3 regions of the Cronobacter dublinensis subsp. dublinensis LMG 23823 genome follow, and region 3 is predicted to be linked to each of the others. Evidence: riboswitches for the same ligand, from Rfam matches in the RefSeq annotation. Region 3 holds a riboswitch; each other region holds the start of a gene.
What was found. Region 3 has a riboswitch for thiamine pyrophosphate ahead of thiB (thiamine ABC transporter substrate binding subunit). Riboswitches for the same ligand answer to the same signal wherever they lie in the genome.
Positions count from the first base shown of each region.

Region 1: another riboswitch for thiamine pyrophosphate. It lies ahead of thiC (phosphomethylpyrimidine synthase ThiC); the one in region 3 lies ahead of thiB (thiamine ABC transporter substrate binding subunit).
Region 2: another riboswitch for thiamine pyrophosphate. It lies ahead of thiM (hydroxyethylthiazole kinase); the one in region 3 lies ahead of thiB (thiamine ABC transporter substrate binding subunit).

Region 1 is NZ_CP012266.1:359,548-366,924, forward strand. It holds gene AFK67_RS01675 (PTS lactose/cellobiose transporter subunit IIA) at 1-85, opposite strand, end outside; gene AFK67_RS01680 (PTS sugar transporter subunit IIB) at 90-398, opposite strand; gene thiH (2-iminoacetate synthase ThiH) at 712-1,845, opposite strand; gene thiG (thiazole synthase) at 1,842-2,612, opposite strand; gene thiS (sulfur carrier protein ThiS) at 2,614-2,814, opposite strand; gene AFK67_RS01700 (HesA/MoeB/ThiF family protein) at 2,804-3,553, opposite strand; gene thiE (thiamine phosphate synthase) at 3,546-4,181, opposite strand; gene thiC (phosphomethylpyrimidine synthase ThiC) at 4,178-6,079, opposite strand; TPP riboswitch at 6,200-6,309, opposite strand; gene AFK67_RS01715 (Rsd/AlgQ family anti-sigma factor) at 6,362-6,865, opposite strand; gene nudC (NAD(+) diphosphatase) at 6,968-7,377, shown strand, end outside.
Region 2 is NZ_CP012266.1:2,917,204-2,924,580, reverse strand. It holds gene AFK67_RS13395 (ABC-F family ATP-binding cassette domain-containing protein) at 1-35, opposite strand, end outside; gene AFK67_RS13390 (RcnB family protein) at 387-713, opposite strand; TPP riboswitch at 1,490-1,586, shown strand; gene thiM (hydroxyethylthiazole kinase) at 1,620-2,417, shown strand; gene thiD (bifunctional hydroxymethylpyrimidine kinase/phosphomethylpyrimidine kinase) at 2,404-3,204, shown strand; gene fbaB (class I fructose-bisphosphate aldolase) at 3,350-4,402, shown strand; gene yegS (lipid kinase YegS) at 4,636-5,535, opposite strand; gene trhP (prephenate-dependent tRNA uridine(34) hydroxylase TrhP) at 5,786-7,147, opposite strand.
Region 3 is NZ_CP012266.1:769,181-776,557, forward strand. It holds gene thiP (thiamine/thiamine pyrophosphate ABC transporter permease ThiP) at 1-199, opposite strand, end outside; gene thiB (thiamine ABC transporter substrate binding subunit) at 175-1,158, opposite strand; TPP riboswitch at 1,191-1,292, opposite strand; gene sgrR (HTH-type transcriptional regulator SgrR) at 1,328-2,992, opposite strand; gene sgrT (glucose uptake inhibitor SgrT) at 3,079-3,243, shown strand; gene AFK67_RS03560 (sugar efflux transporter) at 3,363-4,541, shown strand; gene leuD (3-isopropylmalate dehydratase small subunit) at 4,611-5,216, opposite strand; gene leuC (3-isopropylmalate dehydratase large subunit) at 5,227-6,627, opposite strand; gene leuB (3-isopropylmalate dehydrogenase) at 6,630-7,377, opposite strand, start outside.

The sequences.
Region 1 (7,377 bases), 410 kb from region 3:
CCAGTTGAAGAGCCGTCAGCGCCTGGCTGCGCGCGCTACCGGCATTGACCAGTAGCTCCATGATAATTGACTCTAAATCTTCCATTTGGTTATTGCTCCAGCATTTTAAGGGCTTTATCCAGCACCACATCGCCTTTCATCATGCCGTAATCCATCATATCGATAACGGCGACAGTTTTACCCAGCGGAGCGGCGATCTCCTGGAATTTCGGCTGTTCATATTTGACCTGCGGGCCAAGCAGCACGATGTCGGCGGTGCCGATAATATCTTTAAACTCCGCGACCGGAACGGCCTTAATATCCACCTCGACGCCTTTTTTCTGGGCGGCGTCTTTCATCCGTTGAACCAGCATGCTGGTGGACATTCCTGCGGCACAGCATAAAACGATATTTTTCATAATCCGCTCTCTGTGGCTGTTGTTTAGTTGATATTTATCCCCCACCTCCTGTCCCAACAACCGCTTTGATGTGATTGTGTGTTACCCATCACAAAGAAAGCCGCAAAAACGGAAACCGGTTACCAAAGCCGGTTTTTTTTGACGTCCGGTACAGAGAGTGAGGCGGGGCGGCAGAGAGAGAGCAACCAGAACCGCCCCGGCCGGCCATCCCCGACCGGCAGGCGTAGAGTAAAACCGCGCGAGGTTTCCCTCAAACGGCAAAAACGCCTTTTGCGTAACATATCGAAAGATATCGCCTGGTTTGCGTTTAGTTTCAGGGCGTTTGCGCGCTTCTTCCCAGAAAGCCGTCCCAGTCTTTCCAGACGGGCTGGAGCCCACGCTGCGCCAGGCTTGCCGCGACCTCTTCCGGACGCCGTTCGTCATGCGGCGTGAACTGCTCCAGCTCGGCATGTCCGCCGACATAGCCGCCAGGTTGCGTGCGGGAAAACGCGCTCACGGTGTTAATGGCGATCGGGACGACGTTATCGCGAAAATGCGGCGATTCGCGGGTGGAGAGTGAGAGCTCCACCTCGGGGGCCAGCAGCCTGAATGCGCAGATAAGCTGCACCAGCTGGCGTTCATCCATCACCGATGCGGGCTGAATGCCGCCCGCGCAGGGGCGCAGACGCGGAAACGACACCGAATAGCGGCTTTGCCAGTAGCGCTGTTGCAGCCAGAGCAAGTGCTCCGCCACCAGATAATTATCGGTACGCCAGCAGTCGGAAAGGCCCGTCAGCGCGCCAAGCCCGATACGATCAATGCCCGCCTGCCCAAGCCGGTCCGGCGTCTCCAGCCGCCAGAAGAAGTCCTGCTTATGGCCCCGCAGGTGGTGCTTCGCGTAGACCGCCTCATGGTATGTCTCCTGATACACCAGCACGCCGTCGAGGCCGAGCGTTTTCAGTTCGGCATAGTCCGCCTGTGACAGCGGCTGCACTTCCATTTGCAATGAGGCGAACTGACGGCGAATCGCTGGCAGGTGACGACGAAAATAGTCCATGCCCACTTTGTTCTGATGTTCGCCCGTCACCAGCAGCAGATGTTCAAAGCCCATCGCTTTAATGGCCGCGCACTCGCGCGCTATCTCTTCGTCATTCAGCGTCTTGCGCTTAATGCGGTTGCTCATGGAGAAGCCGCAATAGGTACATTCATTGGCACAAAGATTAGAAAGATAAAGCGGGAGATAAAAACTCACGGTGTTGCCAAAGCGCTGGCGGGTGAGCTGCTGCGCGCGCTGCGCCAGCGGCTCGAGATATTCCAGCGCTGCAGGAGAGAGCAGCGCCATCATGTCTTCTCTGTCTGGATGCGAAGCGGCGAGCGCCCGCGCCACGTCGCGTCCGGTTTTGCTGTGAATGCGCAGGCGGATGTCATCCCAGTCGAGCGTGCGCCAGCGGTCAGTAAAGGTTTTCATGCCCGCGCCTCCAGAAAGCCGGTCAGCGGGCTGGTGGCCTGCGCCTGCGTGGTACGTGCGCCGAGCCCGGCTTCATACCCGGTGCGGCCCGCCTCGACCGCCTGACGGAATGCCCGCGCCATCGCCACCGGATCGCGCGCTACGGCGATTGCCGTGTTGACCAGCACAGCGTCGGCCCCCATCTCCAGCGCCTCGGCGGCGTGGCTCGGCGCCCCAATGCCCGCATCCACCACGACCGGCACCGTCGCCTGCGTGATGATAATTTCCAGCAGCGCCCGCGTCTGCAGTCCCTGATTCGAGCCAATCGGCGCGCCCAGCGGCATCACGGCCGCGCAGCCCGCTTCTTCAAGACGCTTACAGAGCACCGGATCGGCGCCGCAGTACGGCAGCACTACAAACCCCTGCGCGACCAGTTTCTCTGCCGCCCGCAGCGTCTCTATCGGGTCCGGCAGCAGCCAGCGGGCGTCGGGGTGGATCTCAAGCTTGATCCAGTGGGTGCCCAGCGCCTCGCGGGCGAGCTGCGCAGCGAAAATCGCCTCTTCGGCGGTTTTGGCGCCGGAGGTATTCGGTAGCAGCGCCACGCCTGCATCCTGCAATGGCGCCAGCAGGGCGTCATCGCGGCGCATCAGATCCACGCGCTTCATGGCGAGCGTGGCCAGCTCGCTGCCGCTTTCGCGCAGCGCCGCCAGCATCAGCGCGGATGACGCAAATTTACCGGTGCCGGTAAACAGGCGTGAATGAAAGGTTTTATCTGCAATACGTAACATCTCAGCCTCCTGCGATAACCTGAAATAACATCAGGCTGTCGCCTTCCTGCAATGCATAATCGGGCCACTGGCTGCGCGGCAGAATGGTCTGGTTGACCGCGAGCGCCGTACCTGGCCTGTCGAGTTTTAACTGTTCCAGCAGCTGCGCTGCGCTGAGTCCCTCGACGCACTGCATCGCCTCATCGTTCAGTTCAATGCGCATGCTTGCCTCCGCAAACCGGGCAGTCCGCGGCGCGCTGTAGCGTCAGGGTGCGCCAGTGGCTGGCGCGCGCGTCGAACAGGCGCAGCTCGCCGTGGCTGGGCGTCACCCCGCACAGCAGCTTAATGGCTTCCAGCGCCTGTAGCGTGCCCATCAGGCCGGTGACCGGGCCGAGTACGCCTGCGGTGCGGCAGTTGCGCTCCGGCTCGCTGTCATCAGGCCACAGGCAGCGGTAACAGCCGTACTCAAAAGGCGGCGTAAACGTGGCGATTTGCCCGCCCATGCCGACCGCACTGGCCGTGATAAGCGGCGTGGCGTGCGCCACGCAGGCGGCATTGATGGCCTGGCGCGTTGTCATGTTGTCGCTGCAGTCGAGCACCAGATCGACACCGGAGACCGCCTCATGCAGCGCATCCCCCTCAAGCCGCTGGTTCAAAGCCACCGTTTCAATCGCTGGGTTGAGCGTTTTTAAACGGCGCATCGCCGCGAGCGATTTCGGCTGCCCGATATCCCCGACGCCAAACAGGATCTGGCGCTGGAGATTGCTGATGTGTACCGCGTCGTCATCGGCAAGCCATAGCGTGCCAACGCCCGCGCCTGCGAGATACATCGCGGCGGGCGAGCCGAGCCCGCCCATGCCCACGATCAACACGCGGCTCGCCAGCAGCGTTTGCTGGCCTTCAATGGCGATATCCTCCAGCAGCAGCTGGCGGCTGTAGCGCATAAAATCCGCGTCATTCATCGCCCACCCCCGCGAGTTCCAGTAACTGTTGCGTCGCGGCGCGCCAGTCGGCTGCCTGCGTAATGGCGCTCACCACCGCAATGCTGCCGACGCCCGTTTTCAGCACCGCAGGCGCGCGCGCAAGGCTGATGCCGCCGATGGCGACGGTCGGATAGTCGCCGAGCCGTTGCACGTGTGCGGCCAGTTGCGCCAGCCCTTGCGGGGCGGAGGGCATCTGTTTGGTCTGAGTGGGGAAAACGTGGCCGAGCGCGATATAAGAGGGGCGCACCGCAAGCGCCACGTCGATTTCCATATCGTCATGGGTGGAGACGCCAAGCCGCAGCCCGGCGGCGCGGATAGCGTTGAGGTCGGCGGTTTGCAGATCTTCCTGGCCAAGATGGACGCCATAGGCCTGATGTTTTATCGCCAGCCGCCAGTAGTCATTAATAAACAGCCGGGCGTGATAGCGTTTTCCGAGGTCGATGGCGGCGCGGACATCCGCTTCGACACCGGCATCGGTTTTATCTTTGATACGCAGCTGTAGCGTGCGCACGCCCGCCTCCAGCAGACGCGCAATCCACTCGACGCTGTCCACTACCGGATAAAGCCCCAGGCGGCGCGGTACAGGGGCGAAAAGCGGCTCCATCATTCCACTTCCTCCTGACGCAGATAGATGTCGCCGCCGCGGGCGCGAAAGTGGGTAGACATATCCGCCATCCCGGCATCGATGGCCTGCTGCGCGGCGTAATCACGCACCTCCTGCGTGATTTTCATCGAGCAGAATTTCGGACCGCACATAGAGCAGAAGTGCGCCACTTTGCCGGATTCCTGCGGCAGCGTCTCGTCGTGATACGCGCGGGCGGTGAAAGGATCAAGCGCCAGGTTGAACTGATCTTCCCAGCGGAATTCGAAGCGTGCTTTCGACATCGCGTTGTCGCGGATCTGCGCGCCCGGATGCCCTTTCGCCAGGTCGGCGGCATGGGCGGCGATTTTATAGGTGATCAGCCCCTGCTTCACATCTTCTTTGTTCGGCAGGCCGAGGTGCTCTTTTGGCGTCACGTAGCAGAGCATGGCGCAGCCGAACCAGCCTATCATCGCCGCGCCGATGCCCGACGTGAAGTGATCGTAGCCCGGCGCGATGTCGGTGGTAAGCGGCCCGAGGGTGTAGAAGGGCGCTTCATGGCAGTGCTCAAGCTCTTCAGTCATGTTGCGGCGGATCATCTGCATCGGCACGTGGCCGGGGCCTTCAATCATCACCTGCACGTCATATTCCCAGGCGATTTTCGTCAGTTCGCCGAGCGTGTGGAGTTCGGCGAACTGCGCCTCGTCGTTGGCGTCCTGGATAGAGCCCGGGCGCAGCCCGTCGCCGAGCGATAGCGACACATCATAGGCGGCGCAAATTTCGCAGATTTCGCGGAAGTGTTCGTAGAGAAAGTTTTCTTTATGGTGCGAAAGGCACCATTTCGCCATGATCGAGCCGCCGCGCGAGACGATACCCGTCAGGCGTTTCGCGGTCATCGGTACGTAGCGCAGCAGCACGCCAGCGTGAATGGTGAAGTAATCGACGCCCTGTTCGGCCTGCTCCAGCAGCGTGTCGCGGAACATCTCCCAGCTGAGATCTTCGGCGATCCCGTTGGCCTTCTCCAGCGCCTGATAGATCGGGACGGTGCCGATCGGCACCGGGCTGTTGCGCAGGATCCATTCGCGGGTTTCGTGAATATAGCGCCCGGTGGAGAGGTCCATGACCGTATCGGCGCCCCAGCGGGTGGCCCAGACCAGCTTCTCAACCTCTTCTTCAATCGACGACGTCACCGCCGAATTGCCGATATTCGCATTCACCTTCACCAGAAAGTTGCGGCCGATAATCATCGGCTCCGATTCCGGGTGGTTGATGTTAGCAGGGATAATGGCGCGCCCGGCGGCCACTTCGTCACGCACAAATTCCGGCGTGATGTTATCCGGCAGACGCGCGCCGAAACCAACGCCCGGATGCTGCTGGCGCAGTACCCCGGAGCGAATGCGCTCGCGCCCCATGTTTTCGCGAATGGCGATGAACTCCATTTCCGGCGTTACGATGCCCTGGCGGGCGTAGTGCAGCTGCGTGACGCGTTTACCCGGCTGCGCGCGCTTCGGCGTCAGCAGACCGTGAAAACGCAGATCGTCGAGCCCGTCGTCAGCGAGACGCTCACGGGTATAGGCGGAGCTGCGCGCGCTCAGAGTTTCGGTGTCGTTGCGGGCGTCTATCCAGCGGCTGCGCAGCTTTTCCAGCCCTTCGCGTACGTCGATGCGCACGGCCGGATCGCCATAGGGACCAGAGGTGTCATAAACCGGCACCGGCTCGTTGGGTTCAACGTGCGGGTTTTCTTTCGTGCCGCCCGTAAGCGTTGGACTCAGGCGGATTTCACGCATCGGCACGCGAATATCTTCGCGCGAGCCGGTGAGGTAGATGCGGTGCGAATTGGGGAAAGCGGTGCCTTCCAGCGTGTCGATGAAGCGTTGTGCGGCGGCGCGCTGTTCGCGGCGGCCTGGTTTGTTTGATACAGACATAGCGCATTCCAGTTAACGGTCAGGAAGTGGCTTGTCAGAACAACGGAGGAGTAATGGAGATGCGCCCGCGCCGCGTTTGCAGACGTTCAGGGGCGGCAGACGGCACCCTGAGCGGGGCATAATGGAATTACTCTTGTTCCCTTCGCAGGTATTAACCTGATCAGGTTCCGCGGATCCCGAATTAACGGTCTCAGCCCGTGCTCGCGCACTGGGCACTCCGACAAGATAAACCCCGCAACAGGCGCGGGGACGTGATTAAACTACTCGCGAATCAGTGCAAACTCAAGCCGGACGCGCGAGACCGGCTTCGTCATTGGCGCTTTCGCTCAGGTTGTTGTCAAACGCCAGCAGGATGAGCTGGTCTTCCAGCGCGAAACGGGCGGCGAGCGCCTCGCCGATGCCGGAAAGCGCTTCCTGAAACTCCATGCAGTTATCGTGGTCGATAGCGCTTTCCAGATGGGTATCGTAGAAATCCATGATTTGCTGGGTGTTGGCTTCCAGCTGCGGATAGATTTGCGTGGCGGCGACCAGCGGGCTGGTGCCTTCCATTTCGCTGATGACGCGTTCGTAAATATTAAAGTGGCCGGCGGAGAGATAATCCACCAGACAGTGACAAAAATCGTCCAGCGCCTGTTCATCCAGCGCGGTTAGCGGCTCCTTGCCGGGTTTGATGCCGACCATCTTGTAATAGGTGACTAACAGATGGTTGCGGGCGCCAAGCCAACGATCAACTAACTCATTACTCCCACCAACGCGTTCCGTCAGACTTTTTAGCTGGTTTAGCATGATCGACTCCATGAGATATAAGATGTAAAAACGCAAATGACCCAAAATATGTAAGAACAATGTTAATAACGTGCCAGTGACGCAGAGGTAGCGCAATCAATTATGGAACGTACTCTAGAAAATTTAGACCATGGCTGGTGGATAGTCAGCCATGAACAGAAATTATGGCTGCCAAAAGCGGAATTACCTTACGGTCAGGCAGCGGATTTTGGTCTGGCGGGTGAAAAAGCGCTGCAAATTGGCACCTGGGAAGACGCGCCCGTGTGGCTGGTGCTCCAGAAGCGCGATAACGACATGGCCTCGGTGCGCCAGCTTATCGATCTTGATGCCGGGCTGTTCCAGCTGGCGGGGCGGGGCGTTCAGCTCGCCGAGTTTTACCGCTCGCATAAATTTTGCGGCTACTGCGGTCATGAGATGCACCCGAGTAAAACCGAATGGGCAATGCTCTGCGGGCATTGTCGCGAGCGCTACTACCCCCAAATTGCGCCATGCATCATTGTGGCTATTCGCCG
Region 2 (7,377 bases), 2.1 Mb from region 3:
ATACGCAAAGATTGCGCAGTCAGTAATGTGCTCATCGCTTACTCAGAATTTTCAGGCGCACAAACGCCTCGTCAAACATCGCTGACGATAATCCGGTAAGCCCTGGGAAGGGATTAGATGATGGGATCTTCGCTCAGGGTCCAGTTATCGCAGCACGATACCGGTAATGCCTGAGCTCTGGCGATCGCCAAAATGATGTGAATAGTCAAACAATTCACAGCACAGCATAAGAGTCCTCCTTATATATTCATCAGGTTAATGGATGAAGCGAGTGTAGCGAGCAGCGTGCTTTTTCGCCACTCCCAGCATTAAGGGGTGTGCGGTGCGTCGGCATTCGTGAGAAGAAGGAAGCGCCTGAAACCCTGGAAGCGTTTCAGGCGCGGATATTAGCGGTGATAGAAGATGTCGCCGTTCATGGCGCGCACGACTTTGCCTTCGGCGTCGGTGATAAGCACGTAGTAGCCGCCCATGTAGGTCCAGTGGGTGCCCGCTTCCGGGGCAGGCAGGTTACGGATTTGCCACTGTTTGATGTTGTACTCTTCGGTCCGGTAGAGGTCCGGCACGACATCGCCAACGGTAAATTTGCGCGAGTCGGAGATAAACTCTTTTACCTCATAGCCGTCGATGGTTTTGGGTTTTACACCGTCTGCGGCGAATGCAGAGGCCACCGACATCAACAGCACTCCCGCTACGATCATTCTGGTTTTCAACATACCTTCTCCACATGTCAGGGCGCTGTGCCCCATTGATTTCCGTTACCGTCAGGCCGCTATCTTCCAGCGCCATCGCCAGTCGGGCAAGGCTAATTATGTATAAAAAAATGAAGCGGATAGCAATCGGCGCAGGGCGGATTTGATGGTGGCGCAGGTTGCAGTTTCTAATGGGCAGCGTTCTCTCCTGCAATCCTCAAGCTGCGCTCGAGTGAGTTTACAGGACATAACTTAAGCACAGAGGTCAAAACTCCCTGGAAAGCGTTAAATATCCGTTAAACCTGACAGAGTACTCATCACAATTTATCAGACCAGGGCCGATAAAAAGCTTTCTCTTTGACTTTGTTGGTGAAAATTTATTTTGCTGTAGTGGTTTACTATGCCCCTTATTATTGGACGAAAAATAATCTAATGGAAAATTCAGGCTTGCTGGTGTCTCGAATAAGCGTACGGCTGGAGGTATATCGATGTATAAATTATTTTGTGGTGCTCCAGATAATGCGTTGTCCAGTGTTACGCAAGTATTATGCTAAAACACGATCAAGGTAATAATAGCGAATGCGCGACGTAACCATTTTATCCTGCCAAACTACTGCGACACGAGTTATAAATTTTAAATGTAATTAACTAGATGAATGATGTTATTAATTTCATTTGTTAAGTGGCAGCTTATTGAATGTTAATTTCATTTTTTATTTAACACGCAGAAAGAACGACAGCCTCACTCCCCCTTGCCTCCCTCATCCGTTTGTCCTACTCTGGCAGCGGTAAATGTATTTACTGATGACTCGGGGTGCCCTTCCTTGCGAAGGCTGAGAAATACCCGTATTACCTGATCTGGATAATGCCAGCGTAGGGAAGTCAGATGCCTGTCCGGTATCCCGTCTTCGCGCCTGGCAGGAGAGAACCATGTCTTCTGACCTGCTTTGCGGCACCCATGCCGCGCCTGTTGTCACTCAACTTCGTCGTCACGCCCCGCTGGTGCACTGCATCACCAACGATGTGGTGCAAAATTTCACGGCCAATGTGCTGCTCGCGCTGGGCGCTTCGCCCGCGATGGTGGTCGATGCCGACGAAGCCGCGCAGTTCGCGACCATTGCCGATGCCCTGTTGATTAATTTAGGCACGCTCACGCGCCCGCAGCAGTTGGCGATGCGCGCGGCTATCGACAGCGCCCGTGCGGCGGGCAAGCCCTGGACGCTCGACCCGGTCGCGGTCGGCGCGCTGACGCTGCGTACCGGCTTTGCCCATGAGATTCTGGCGCTCCGGCCTGCGGCTATCCGCGCCAATGCATCTGAAATTCTCGCGCTGGCAGGCGAAAGCGGCGGCGGACGCGGCGTTGACGCCATCGCGAGCGCGCATCACGCCCGCGAGGCCGCGGCTTTGCTGGCGCGTCGCAGCGGCGCCGTCGTCGCGGTAACCGGCGAGGTCGATTACATCACCGATGGCGAACGCACGCTGGCGGTCGACGGCGGCACCGCAATGCTTACGCGCGTGGTCGGCACCGGGTGCGCGCTCTCGGCAGTAGTGGCCGCTTGCTGCGCGCTGCCAGGCGATCGTCTGGAGAATGTCGCGACGGCCTGCTGGCTGATGAAGCGCGCGGGCGAACAGGCGCTCGCCGTCTCGTCAGGGCCGGGCAGTTTCGCCCCTGCGTTACTCGACTGCCTGCATGCGCAGGCGTTCGGAGGCCAACATGCAGCGCATTAACGCCCTCACCATCGCCGGCACCGACCCGAGCGGCGGCGCGGGTATCCAGGCGGATCTGAAAACCTTTTCGGCGCTTGGCGCTTATGGCACGTCGGTTATCACCGCGCTGGTGGCGCAGAATACGCGCGGCGTTCAGTCGGTGTATCGCGTCGAGCCGTCGTTTGTCGCCGCCCAGCTCGATTCGGTATTAAGCGACGTGCGCATCGACACCACCAAAATCGGCATGCTGGCCGAAACCGATGTGGTCGAGGCGGTGGCGGAGCGGCTCTCACACTACCGGGTGCGCAATATCGTGCTGGATACCGTGATGCTCGCGAAAAGCGGCGATCCGTTACTGAGCCCGTCGGCGGTGCGCACGCTGCGCGAGCGGTTGCTGCCGCAGGTGGCGATTATCACGCCGAACCTCCCGGAGGCGGCGGCGCTGCTGGAAACGTCTCACGCCCGCAGCGAGGCGGAGATGCGCCAGCAGGGCGAGGCGTTGCTGGCGCTCGGCTGCGGCGCGGTGCTGATGAAGGGCGGCCATCTCATTGATGACGAAAGCCCGGACTGGCTCTTTACTCGCGATGGCGCCACACGTTTTACCGCGCCGCGCGTGATAACGAAAAACACGCACGGCACCGGCTGCACGCTCTCCAGCGCGCTGGCCGCGCTCTGGCCGCGCCACGGTGACTGGGTGCAAACCGTGACGGCGGCGAAGGCGTGGCTGACAAAAGCGCTGCAACAGGCGGATAGTCTGGAGGTGGGGGAGGGGATCGGGCCTGTCCATCATTTTCATGCATGGTGGTGAACCGTGCCAGCAGAATTAGCTGAAAATGCGGTCGGGTCTGGTAATCTGTGCTATTTGGTACCAGGATTAGACAGCCCGTTCAGCGGGTAGGTAAGGATCTTTTCGTCCGGCGGGCGTCGTCCGCCGACAATGATGGGAGCGTATGATGACTGATATTGCGCAGTTGCTCGGCAACGATGCCGATAGCCTGTTACAGCACCGCTGTACGACCATTTCCTCCGACCAGCTCTATCTGCCAGGGCCGGATTATGTCGATCGCGTGATGATCGACAACAACCGTCCGCCCGCGGTGCTGCGAAATATGCAGACCCTTTACAACACCGGACGCCTCGCGGGCACCGGATATCTCTCCATTCTGCCGGTGGACCAGGGCGTCGAGCATTCAGCGGGCGCGTCGTTTGCCGCGAACCCTATGTATTTCGACCCCAAAAATATTGTCGAGCTGGCAATTGAAGCGGGCTGCAACTGCGTGGCCTCCACCTACGGCGTGCTGGCGTCGGTGTCGCGCCGCTACGCGCACCGCATTCCTTTCCTGGTGAAGATTAACCATAACGAAACCCTGAGCTACCCGACGCAATACGACCAGACGCTGTATGCGAGCGTCGAGCAGGCGTTCAATATGGGCGCGGTGGCGGTCGGGGCGACGATTTATTTCGGCTCCGAAGAGTCGCGCCGCCAGATTGAAGAGATTTCTGCCGCGTTTGAGCGCGCGCATGAGCTTGGCATGGTGACGGTGCTGTGGGCGTATCTGCGTAACAGCGGCTTTAAGAAAGATGGCGTTGATTACCACGCAAGCGCCGACCTGACCGGGCAGGCCAACCATCTCGCGGCGACCATCGGCGCGGATATCGTGAAGCAGAAGATGGCGGAGAACAACGGCGGCTACAGCGCGCTGAAATTCGGCTATACCGACGATCGCGTCTACAGCAAGCTGACCACCGATAACCCTATCGATCTGGTGCGCTACCAGCTGGCGAACTGCTATATGGGCCGCGCGGGGCTAATCAACTCGGGCGGCGCGTCCGGCGGCGAGGCGGATCTCACCGACGCGGTACGCACAGCGGTTATCAACAAACGCGCGGGCGGCATGGGGCTTATCCTGGGTCGTAAGGCGTTTAAGAAAACGATGGCCGACGGCGTGAAGCTGATTAACGCGGTGCAGGACGTCTACCTGGATAAGCGTGTAACCATCGCCTGACGGCGGTGACGTTATGCGAAAACGCGCCTGCGGGCGCGTTTTTTGTTGGCGCAAAGGGTAGGGCCGGAAATGGCGGGTGTGCGTTACTTACCCACCCTGCAAACAAAAGAGACATTGAATGCCTTAATGGTGGGTGCGCGTTGCTTACCCACCCTACAACATTAAATATTTCTGTAGGGCGGGTAAGCGAAGCGCACCCGCCATCAAAATCACCGGGCACTCGCCACATCGGCTTATTTCAACAGCGGACAATCCGGCGGCAGGCGGCAATGTAGCGCGCCGGGCTTGATAACAATACGGAACTGCTGGCCGCTCAGTGGCTCGCCGTCGAGGTTAAACGTGATGTCGTGCGGCGCCGTTATCTCAAACCAGGCCGACGCGCCGTCGATAATATTCGGACTCTCTTCCGGCTGCGTCAGCGTGGTAAAGAGCGCCGGTAGCAGCTCTTCGCCGGTGAAAATACGCAGCTGCAGCAGGCCATCGTTAATCAGCGCCCCAGGGCACAGCTCCTGCCCACCGCCCGCCTGACGCCCGTTACCGATGCCGATAACCAGCGCGTCGCCCTGCCAGTGAAAATTCTCGCCGCGAATTTCGCAGCGGTCCGCTTTCAGGGTGTCCATACGCATCAGGCCGTGGATGAGATACGACACGCCGCCAAGCGCCGCCTTCAGCCGCTCCGGCGTTTCGGTGGTAATGCGGGTGCCAAACCCGCCCGTCGCCATGTTGATAAACCAGGCTTTATCATTCACCTGAGCAATATCAACAGGCACCGCGCGGCCCTCGACCGCAAGCTTTAGCGCCAGTTCGATATCGTCCGGCACGCCGACGCTTGTCGCAAAATCATTGGCGGTGCCGAGCGGCACCAGGCCGAGCGCCGGACGTTTCTCTTCAGCGACCGCCGCCAGCGCCGCCGCCACTTCGTTAATCGTGCCGTCGCCGCCTGCGGCGATCACCGTCTCTGCTCCCCGTTCCGCCGCCTCATTGACATAGCGCGCCGCGTCGCCCTTTTCCCAGGTCACGCGCACATCCAGCGGGTGGCCCTGCTCGCGCAGCAGTTTTACGCTGCCGCGCAACACGTCATTGTCAGCGCTTTTACCATTTAAAATCAGAAACGAACCGGGGGAACGGGACATGAATGCACTCCTGTGAATACGTATTCACAGAGTTTATCGCAGAGTCTGGCGAGTCGCTTAAGAACTGGCTGAAAGGACAAAAAAATAAGCCTGCGTAAGGGAGATTACGCAGGCTGAAGGAGGTGGTTCCTGGTACAACTGGCATTTATGGTTTATGTTTTTCAGCGCCAGGGATAGTAACCGCTTTAAACATGACGGTGTGTGATCCCCTCCGAAGAAACATTCGCGCGATAAAAATAACCCCTATAAATTATTTACTGTGTGGATTCCTGGTGGTCTGGCCAGAGAAATTACGCATCAACAGCGCATATTCCAGTGTTAAATCCTCAGGAACAGGCATCCAGATGGTATATCCGTCTCCCGGCGCGACCTCCATCTTTTCCCCTTTGGCGTTTTCCATATGCTCCAGCGTAAAGCTGATATTGCCCTGCGGCGTCATCAGCTCCAGGCTGTCGCCGAGCGAGAATTTGTTTTTCACCGCCACCGCCGCCAGCGCGCCGTTGCGCTCGCCGGTGAATTCGCCGACAAACTGCTGGCGGTCCGACACCGAATAGCCATATTCATAATTCTGATAGTCATCATGGGTGTGACGACGCAGGAAGCCTTCGGTATAACCGCGGTGCGCGAGACCTTCCAGCGTCTCCAGCAGGCTCGGGTCGAACGGTTTGCCGGCGGCGGCGTCGTCAATCGCCCGGCGATAGACCTGGGCTGTGCGCGCGCAGTAGTAAAACGACTTGGTGCGGCCTTCGATTTTCAGCGAGTGCACGCCCATTTTCGTCAGCCGTTCGACATGCTGAATGGCGCGCAAATCTTTGGAGTTCATGATGTAGGTGCCGTGCTCGTCTTCGAACGCGGTCATGTACTCGCCGGGACGCTGCGCCTCTTCAATCATAAAAACTTTGTCGGTGGGCGCGCCGATGCCGAGCGTCGGCTCGACGTTCTGCACCGGGATAGGCTCATGAATGTGAACGATATTGCCGACGCTGTCTTCTTTGCCTTCCTGCACGTTATATTCCCAGCGGCAGGCGTTGGTGCAGGTGCCCTGGTTCGGGTCGCGTTTGTTGATGTAGCCGGAAAGCAGGCAGCGGCCGGAGTAGGCCATGCAGAGCGCGCCGTGCACGAAAATCTCCAGCTCCATTTCCGGCACCTGTTCGCGGATTTCAGCGATCTCTTCCAGCGATAACTCGCGAGAGAGAATGACGCGCGTCAGCCCCATCTGCTGCCAGAATTTCACCGTCGCCCAGTTCACCGCGTTGGCCTGCACCGAGAGGTGAATATCCATCTGCGGGAAGTGTTCGCGCACCAGCATAATCAGGCCAGGGTCGGACATAATCAGTGCGTCCGGCCCCATCTCAACCACCGGCTTGAGGTCGCGGATAAAGGTTTTCAGCTTGGCGTTGTGCGGCGCGATGTTCACCACGACGTAGAATTTTTTGCCAAGCGCGTGGGCTTCGTTGATGCCGAGCTGCAAATTCTCGTGGTTGAATTCGTTATTGCGCACGCGCAGCGAATAGCGCGGTTGCCCGGCATAGACCGCATCGGCACCATAAGCGAAGGCGTAACGCATATTTTTCAGCGTTCCCGCCGGCGAAAGAAGTTCGGGTTTAAACATGATGGACTCGTTCTGATCTCAGGTCAGCGCCGCTTCAACAGTGAAGCGGTGGGGGGCGCGTTTACCCCCACGTTAAGGGCGGGAATTGTAGCGCCAGCGGCGCAGGGGTGCAAACCGTTACGGGGCTTAGGGGCGTGAGGTGGGTGCGCTGCGCTTACCCACCCTACGAAACTGGAGTAAGCGGAAATATGCGGGTACGGTGACATCGTTCCGTTCGCCATCACGCCGCG
Region 3 (7,377 bases):
CCGAGAGAAACGCCTGCCAGAAGGAGAAGCGCACCACATGCCACAGGTAGCTGTCGTTCAGCAGGGCGCGGGCATCGGTGTGCGGCGCGTGCGTCCAGAGCGCCGCGAAGGCCGCCAGCGCCACCGCTGCCATCAGCAGGGCGGCGATGAGGCCCGGCCAGAGCCAGCCTGGGATCAGCGGCTCACGGCGCGTTGCCATTCGCTCGTCCATTGCGCGCGCTGCGCGGCCACATCCTCAGCGGTGAATTGTAGCGAGGTGTGCGGTTTCGTCAGCGCGTTGAAGCCCTCCGGCAGCGCGACACCCGCGACCGGATACATCCAGTTGCCGGTCGGGATCGCATTCTGGAACGCAGGCGACACCATAAATTTGAGGAATTTTTCCGCCAGTTCCGGCTGTTTGCTGGCGGCGGTGCGCCCGGCGACTTCCACCTGCAAATAGTGGCCTTCGCTAAAGTTCGCGGCGGCGTAGTTCTCTTTTTTCTCTTCGATAATGTGGTAGGCCGGCGAGGTGGTGTAGCTCAGCACCAGATCGCCTTCGCCTTTCAGGAACAGGCCGTAGGCTTCGCTCCAGCCCTTCGTGACGGTGACGGTTTTCGCCGCGAGTTTCTGCCACGCGTCCGCCGTTTTGTCGCCATAGACTTTCTGCATCCAGAGCAGCAGGCCAAGCCCTGGCGTGCTGGTGCGAGGATCTTCATAAATGACGCGCCATTTCTGGTCGCTCTCCACCAGTTCTTTCAGGCTTTTCGGCGGGTTTTTCAGCTTGTTTTTGTCATAGACGAAGGCGAACCAGCCATAGTCGAACGGCACGAACGTGTCGTTACTCCAGCCGCCAGGCACAGTGACCGCGTCTGCCGGGACGCCACTTTTCGCGAACAACCCGGTGGCGGTCGCGGCCTGCAGCAGGTTGTTATCAAGCCCCAGCACCACATCGGCTTTGCTGTTTTTGCCTTCCATGCGCAGGCGGTTGAGCAGCGAGACGCCATCTTCCAGCGCCACGTATTTCAGCTCGCAGCCGCACTGCGCCTCAAAAGCGGTTTTGATTTTCGGGCCAGGGCCCCATTCGGAGGAGAAGGAATCGTAGGTGTAGACGGTCAGTACAGGTTTGGCAAAAGCCGGGACGGCGACCAGCGCCAGCAGCGGAAGCAGTTTTTTTAACACTTTGCACCTTTATCAAATGGGGGCAAAGGATTTTGAGCGGTAGCCTCAAATCCCTTCGCCGGCGTTATCCGGATCAGGTTCGACGGGTATTATCTCAGCGCGCCGGTTTTCCGGCGGCACCCCGTTGAGAACGGCCCATTGTAATGATTTGCGTAATGTTGCGAAAGGGTTACGGCTCGGGTGGCGCGAACCAGGCGGATTTAAAATCAAACCAGCCGAGGGTGTTCATCCTCACGCCGCGCATGCTGCGCTGGCCCTGCAACATCAGCCAGTGGTGGATAAGCGGTAAGATATCCTGCCGCTCCAGCATGGTGCGGCACCACTGCGGCAGATTGAGCGCGCCGGTGCGCCAGCGCTGCGCGTCGCCCTGCCAGTCGAGCGGGATACAGCGCTGGATGAGCGGCACTTCGCACAGCTGCGCAAACAGCGAGAAATCGAGCGGCAGCGTGAAGTTGGCGCTGTTTAGCCACAAATCGCTGGTTATTTCGCCCTGATACCACTCCTCATAGCTCACTTCACGCAGCTCCAGCTCGACCTGCTCCTGCGCCAGGATATCGCGTAAAAGCGCGCCGATAATTTGGTTCTCATTATGATCGCCATAGAAGGTGAGCGTCAGGCGCTCCAGCCCGGCGGGCTTTTGGGCCTCCAGAATTTGCGGCGCGTGGTGCCAGCGCGGCAGCAGGCCATAGGCCGGGAACCAGATGCGCTGATACTGTGGCGCGGCGTGGTGCAAGAGGCGCGCGGGCGTGAACAGATGGCTTATCCAGCGCCTGACCTGCGGCATGGCCCCGACGCGCGAGCGGGAATCAAACAGCAGGTAGTAACAGCCCTCTTCGAGCCGGCTTTCGACGGCTTTCTCTTCAGGCTCGCGCGTCGGGCCTTCGAGCTGCACGGCGCAGCTTAACTCTTCGCCGATATCCGGCAGCACCCAGAAATTCACTTCGTCGATAAGCGCCCGGTAGCCGAAGTAGTCGTCGAAGGCGTGAATTTTCAGCTGCGTGCTGTTATTGCGCACCACCGCGTAGGGGCCGGTGCCGACCGGCTGGCTGGCGAATTTGGGCAAATCCGGCCATTCGCGCGGGAGGATCATCGCCGGCACGCTGCCGAGCAGCCACGGCAGCCAGTCATCCGGCTCGCTCAGGTGAATATCGAGCGTCCAGGCGGTGGGAGAGACGACCTGATGGATATGGGCGTACAGCGGCAGGGCGCAGATACGTTGCAGCGAGCTGATGACATCGAGCATGTCGAGCTCGCGGCCATGATGAAAATGAATGCCGGGGCGTAAGAAAAAGCGCCAGTGAAAAGGGGAAATCTGCTGCCAGTGATGAGCGATATCCGCTTCCAGTTCCCCGTTTTCCTCGTTTATGCGCGTCAGCCCGCTGAAGATTTGCCGGGCGATATGGGTTTCTGAGCGGCGCAGCGCGCTGCCGGGCAGCAGGTTTTGCAGCGGCCGATAGTAAAGCACGCGCAGGATATGACGCCCCTGCCGGAAGCTGCGGCCAAGATGCGAGAGCAGCATCTGGCGCACGGCGGATTTATCGCCGACGATCTGCACCAGCTGATCGATCCTGTCCTGCTCCAGCAGATCTTCCGCCCGCTGCTGCTGAAGCGCGAGCCCGGTATAGAGAAAACGCAGTCTGGAGCGCTTGCCGCGTCCGGCTTCAGCCTCCCACGTCAGCCAGCCGCGCGCCTGCATCGCATTCAGCAGCGTACGCATATGGCGGCGCGAGCAGTTAAGCAGATCCGCCAGTTCATTGAGCGTGGTTTCCTGCGGCTTGCCGTCGCAGCATTGCCACAGGCGGATGAATTGCTGTTGCAGACGACCTGAAGGCATAAAAGGGGAACTCCTGCGGGAAACTCATCAATTTAATATTCCCTATATTACGGCAATACTTCTCTTCGATGAAAGCGGAGGTGCTTATGAAAACGTCGTCAACTGGCAGGTTTTATCAACGGTATTTTAGCGTAACGCAGCGTCTTTCCGGCTCATGGCTGGCCCGCCTGAGCAGCAGGGCGCCGCAACACATGCTGAATGAAGTGATGCAGTGGGAAGCGACTTTCCCGGTGACGTTTAAGCGCCGCTAAGCGGACATCACGTGTAACTGAGTATTGGTGCTTTTCACCTGCCAGCAGTGTGCTACTGCTGGCTTTTTTCGTCTATCATGAACACTTTTCCGCCCGCCCCAAACGAAAGGATGCGCCCCATGTTGTGGTTCCTTACGCCTGCAAGACGTCTCAATCTGGTCTATCTCGCCTTTATGATCGTCGCTTTTATGATGGGGGTGGCGGGAGCGCTACAGGCACCGACGCTGAGCCTGTTTCTGAGCCGGGAAGTCGGCGCGCCGCCGTTCTGGGTCGGGCTGTTTTATACGGTTAACGCCATCGCCGGGATTGCAGTCAGCCTGCTGCTGGCGAAGCGCTCCGACAGCCGTGGCGACCGGCGCAAGCTGATCCTTTTTTGTTGTCTGATGGCGGTCGGCAACTGCGTGCTGTTCGCCTTTAACCGTCACTATCTGACGCTGATTACCGCGGGCGTGATGCTGGCGTCGCTCGCGAACACCGCCATGCCGCAGCTCTTTGCCCTGGCGCGCGAATATGCCGATAACTCCGCCCGCGAGGCCGTGATGTTCAGCTCGGTGATGCGCGCCCAGCTATCGCTCGCCTGGGTTATCGGGCCGCCGCTCTCATTTATGCTGGCGCTGAGCTTCGGTTTCACCACCATGTTTTTAATCGCCGCCGGGATTTTTGCGCTGAGCCTGGCGATTATCTTTTTCGCGCTGCCGTCGGTGGCGCGCATTGCGCAGCCTGCCGACATGGCGCTGACGCAGGTGAGCGGCTGGAAAGACAAAAACGTGCGGATGCTGTTTATCGCCTCGGTGCTGATGTGGACCTGCAACACGATGTATATCATTGATATGCCGCTGTGGGTGAGTCAGGATTTAGCGCTGCCGGAGAGCCTCGCGGGCGTGCTGATGGGCACCGCGGCGGGGCTTGAGATCCCGGCGATGCTGTTGGCCGGGTTGTACGTGAAGCGGTTCGGTAAAAAACCGATGATGCTGCTGGCGGTGGGCGCAGGCGTGCTGTTCTACGCGGGGCTGAATCTCTTCCACAGCCGAGAGGCGCTGCTGGGGTTGCAGCTTTTTAACGCGGTCTTTATTGGGGTTGTCGCCGGGATTGGGATGATCTGGTTTCAGGATTTAATGCCGGGTCGCGCCGGCTCCGCCACCACGCTGTTTAGCAACAGCATCGGGACGGGGGTTATCCTCGCGGGTGTGGTGCAAGGGGCGCTGGTGGAGAGTTTCGGACATTACGCCGTGTATCCGGTGATTGCGGCGCTTGCGCTGGTGGCGCTGGGGCTGACGAGCCGGGTGAAGGACGTTTAAGGCGGGGGCGGTTTGTTTGATGGCGGGTGCGCAGCGCACCCGCCGTGGTCATGGCAAAGCCTGTAACACTCAGCCCATAAACGCGGGCTGTTTTTTCTCATACGCGGCGATGGCGTCGTCGTGTTGCAGCGTAAGGCCAATGCTGTCGAGCCCGTTCAGCATACAGTGGCGACGAAACGCGTCGATGCTGAAGGCGTAAGATTTCTCACCCGCTTTCACCACCTGCGCCTCCAGATCCACTTCAAAGCGGATGCCGGGGTTAGCCTTCACCAGCGCAAACATCTCATCCACTTCTTCATCGCTGAGCGTGACCGGCAGCAACTGGTTATTAAAGCTGTTGCCGTAAAAAATATCGGCGAAGCTCGGCGCAATCACTACTTTAAAACCGTAATCGGTCAGCGCCCACGGCGCGTGCTCGCGCGACGAGCCGCAGCCGAAGTTCTCGCGCGCCAGCAAAATCGACGCGCCCTTATACTCCGGGAAATTCAGGACGAACTCCGGGTTCGGCTGCTCGCCTTTGTCGTCCAGAAAGCGCCAGTCGTTAAACAGGTGCGCGCCAAAGCCGGTGCGGGTGACCTTTTGCAGAAACTGCTTCGGGATGATCGCGTCGGTATCCACGTTCGCCGCATCCAGCGGAACCACCAGACCGGTGTGTTGGGTAAATTTCTCTGCCATGGTGTTCCCCTTATTTCAGGCTACGGATATCGGCGAAATGGCCGGTCACAGCGGCGGCGGCGGCCATCGCCGGGCTCACCAGATGCGTGCGTCCGCCGCGGCCCTGACGGCCTTCGAAGTTACGGTTGCTGGTGGAGGCGCAGCGCTCGCCCGGATTCAGACGATCGTTGTTCATCGCAAGGCACATAGAGCAGCCCGGCAGGCGCCATTCGAAACCCGCCTCGATGAAAATTTTATCGAGCCCTTCTGCTTCGGCCTGCGCTTTTACCGGCCCGGAGCCCGGCACGACCAGCGCCTGTACCCCCGGCGCCACTTTACGGCCTTTGGCGATTTCGGCGGCGGCGCGCAAGTCTTCAATACGCGAGTTGGTGCAGGAGCCGATAAAGACTTTGTCGATAGCCACATCGGTCAGCGGCACGCCAGGTTTCAGGCCCATATAAGCCAGCGCTTTTTCAGCGGAGGCGCGCTCGACCGGATCGGAGAAAGAGGCCGGGTCGGGGATGGCATCGCTAACCGAAATAACCTGCCCTGGATTGGTGCCCCAGGTGACCTGCGGCGCGATATCTTCGGCATTCAGCGTCACCACGGCGTCAAACTGCGCGCCGTCGTCGGTTTTCAGCGTCTTCCAGTATTCGACGGCGTCAGCAAAATCCTGGCCTTTCGGCGCGTGCAGACGGCCTTTGACATAGTTAAACGTGGTTTCATCCGGTGCGACCAGGCCCGCTTTGGCACCCATTTCAATCGCCATGTTGCACAGCGTCATGCGGCCTTCCATGCTCAGCGCGCGGATGGCGTCGCCGCAGAACTCCACCACATAGCCGGTGCCGCCGGCGCTGCCGGTTTTACCGATGATCGCCAGCACAATGTCTTTCGCGGTGATGCCCGGCGCGGCCGTGCCGTTCACCTCAATCTTCATGGTCTTCGCGCGGCCCTGCTTGAGGGTCTGCGTCGCCAGCACATGTTCCACTTCCGACGTGCCGATACCGAACGCCAGCGCGCCGAACGCGCCGTGGGTGGCGGTGTGGGAGTCGCCGCAGACAATGGTCATCCCCGGCAGGGTGATGCCTTGCTCAGGCCCCATGACATGCACGATACCCTGATACGGATGGTTCAGGTCATAGAGCTCGACGCCGAACTCGTTGCAGTTCTTAATCAGCTCCTGCATCTGGATGCGGGCCATTTCACCGGAGGCGTTGATGTCTTTGGTCTGGGTGGAGACGTTGTGATCCATCGTCGCGAAGGTTTTACGCGGCTGGCGCACCGGGCGACCATGCGCGCGCAGGCCGTCAAATGCTTGCGGCGAGGTGACTTCATGCACCAGGTGGCGGTCGATGTAGAGCAGCGGCGTTTCGTTCGGGGCCTCATGAACCACGTGAGCGTCAAACAGCTTCTGATATAAGGTCTTTGCCATGATTACACCCCTTCGGCCACATAGCGGGCAATGATATCGCCCATTTCATCGGTGCTGACAGCCTGGCCGCCGCGGGCCAGGTCGCCGGTGCGTACGCCTTCTGCCAGCGCGCGGTTAATGGCGTGTTCAATCGCCGTCGCGGCGTCGTCGGCTTCCAGGCTATAGCGCAGCAGCAGCGAGAGCGACAGGATCTGGGCAATCGGGTTGGCGATATTTTTCCCGGCGATATCCGGCGCGGAGCCGCCTGCGGGCTCGTACAGGCCAAAGCCTTGCTCGTTGAGGCTGGCGGAAGGCAGCATGCCCATTGAGCCTGTGATCATCGCGCATTCATCCGACAGGATATCGCCGAACAGGTTGGAGCAGAGCAGCACGTCAAACTGCGACGGGTCTTTAATCAGCTGCATGGTGGCGTTGTCGATGTACATGTGCGCCAGCTCGACATCCGGGTACTCTTTGCCGATTTCATTGACGATTTCCCGCCACAGCAGGGACGTTTGCAGTACGTTCGCTTTATCAATTGAGGTGACTTTATTGCGGCGTTTGCGCGCCGACTCGAACGCGATGCGTGCGATACGCTCGATTTCGAAACGGTGATAAACCTCGGTGTCGAACGCTTTTTCATGCATGCCGCTGCCGTCGCGGCCCTTCGGCTGGCCGAAGTAGATGCCGCCGGTGAGCTCGCGCACGCAGAGGATGTCAAAGCCGTTGGCGGCGATATCCGCGCGCAGCGGGCAGAATTCTTCCAGGCCC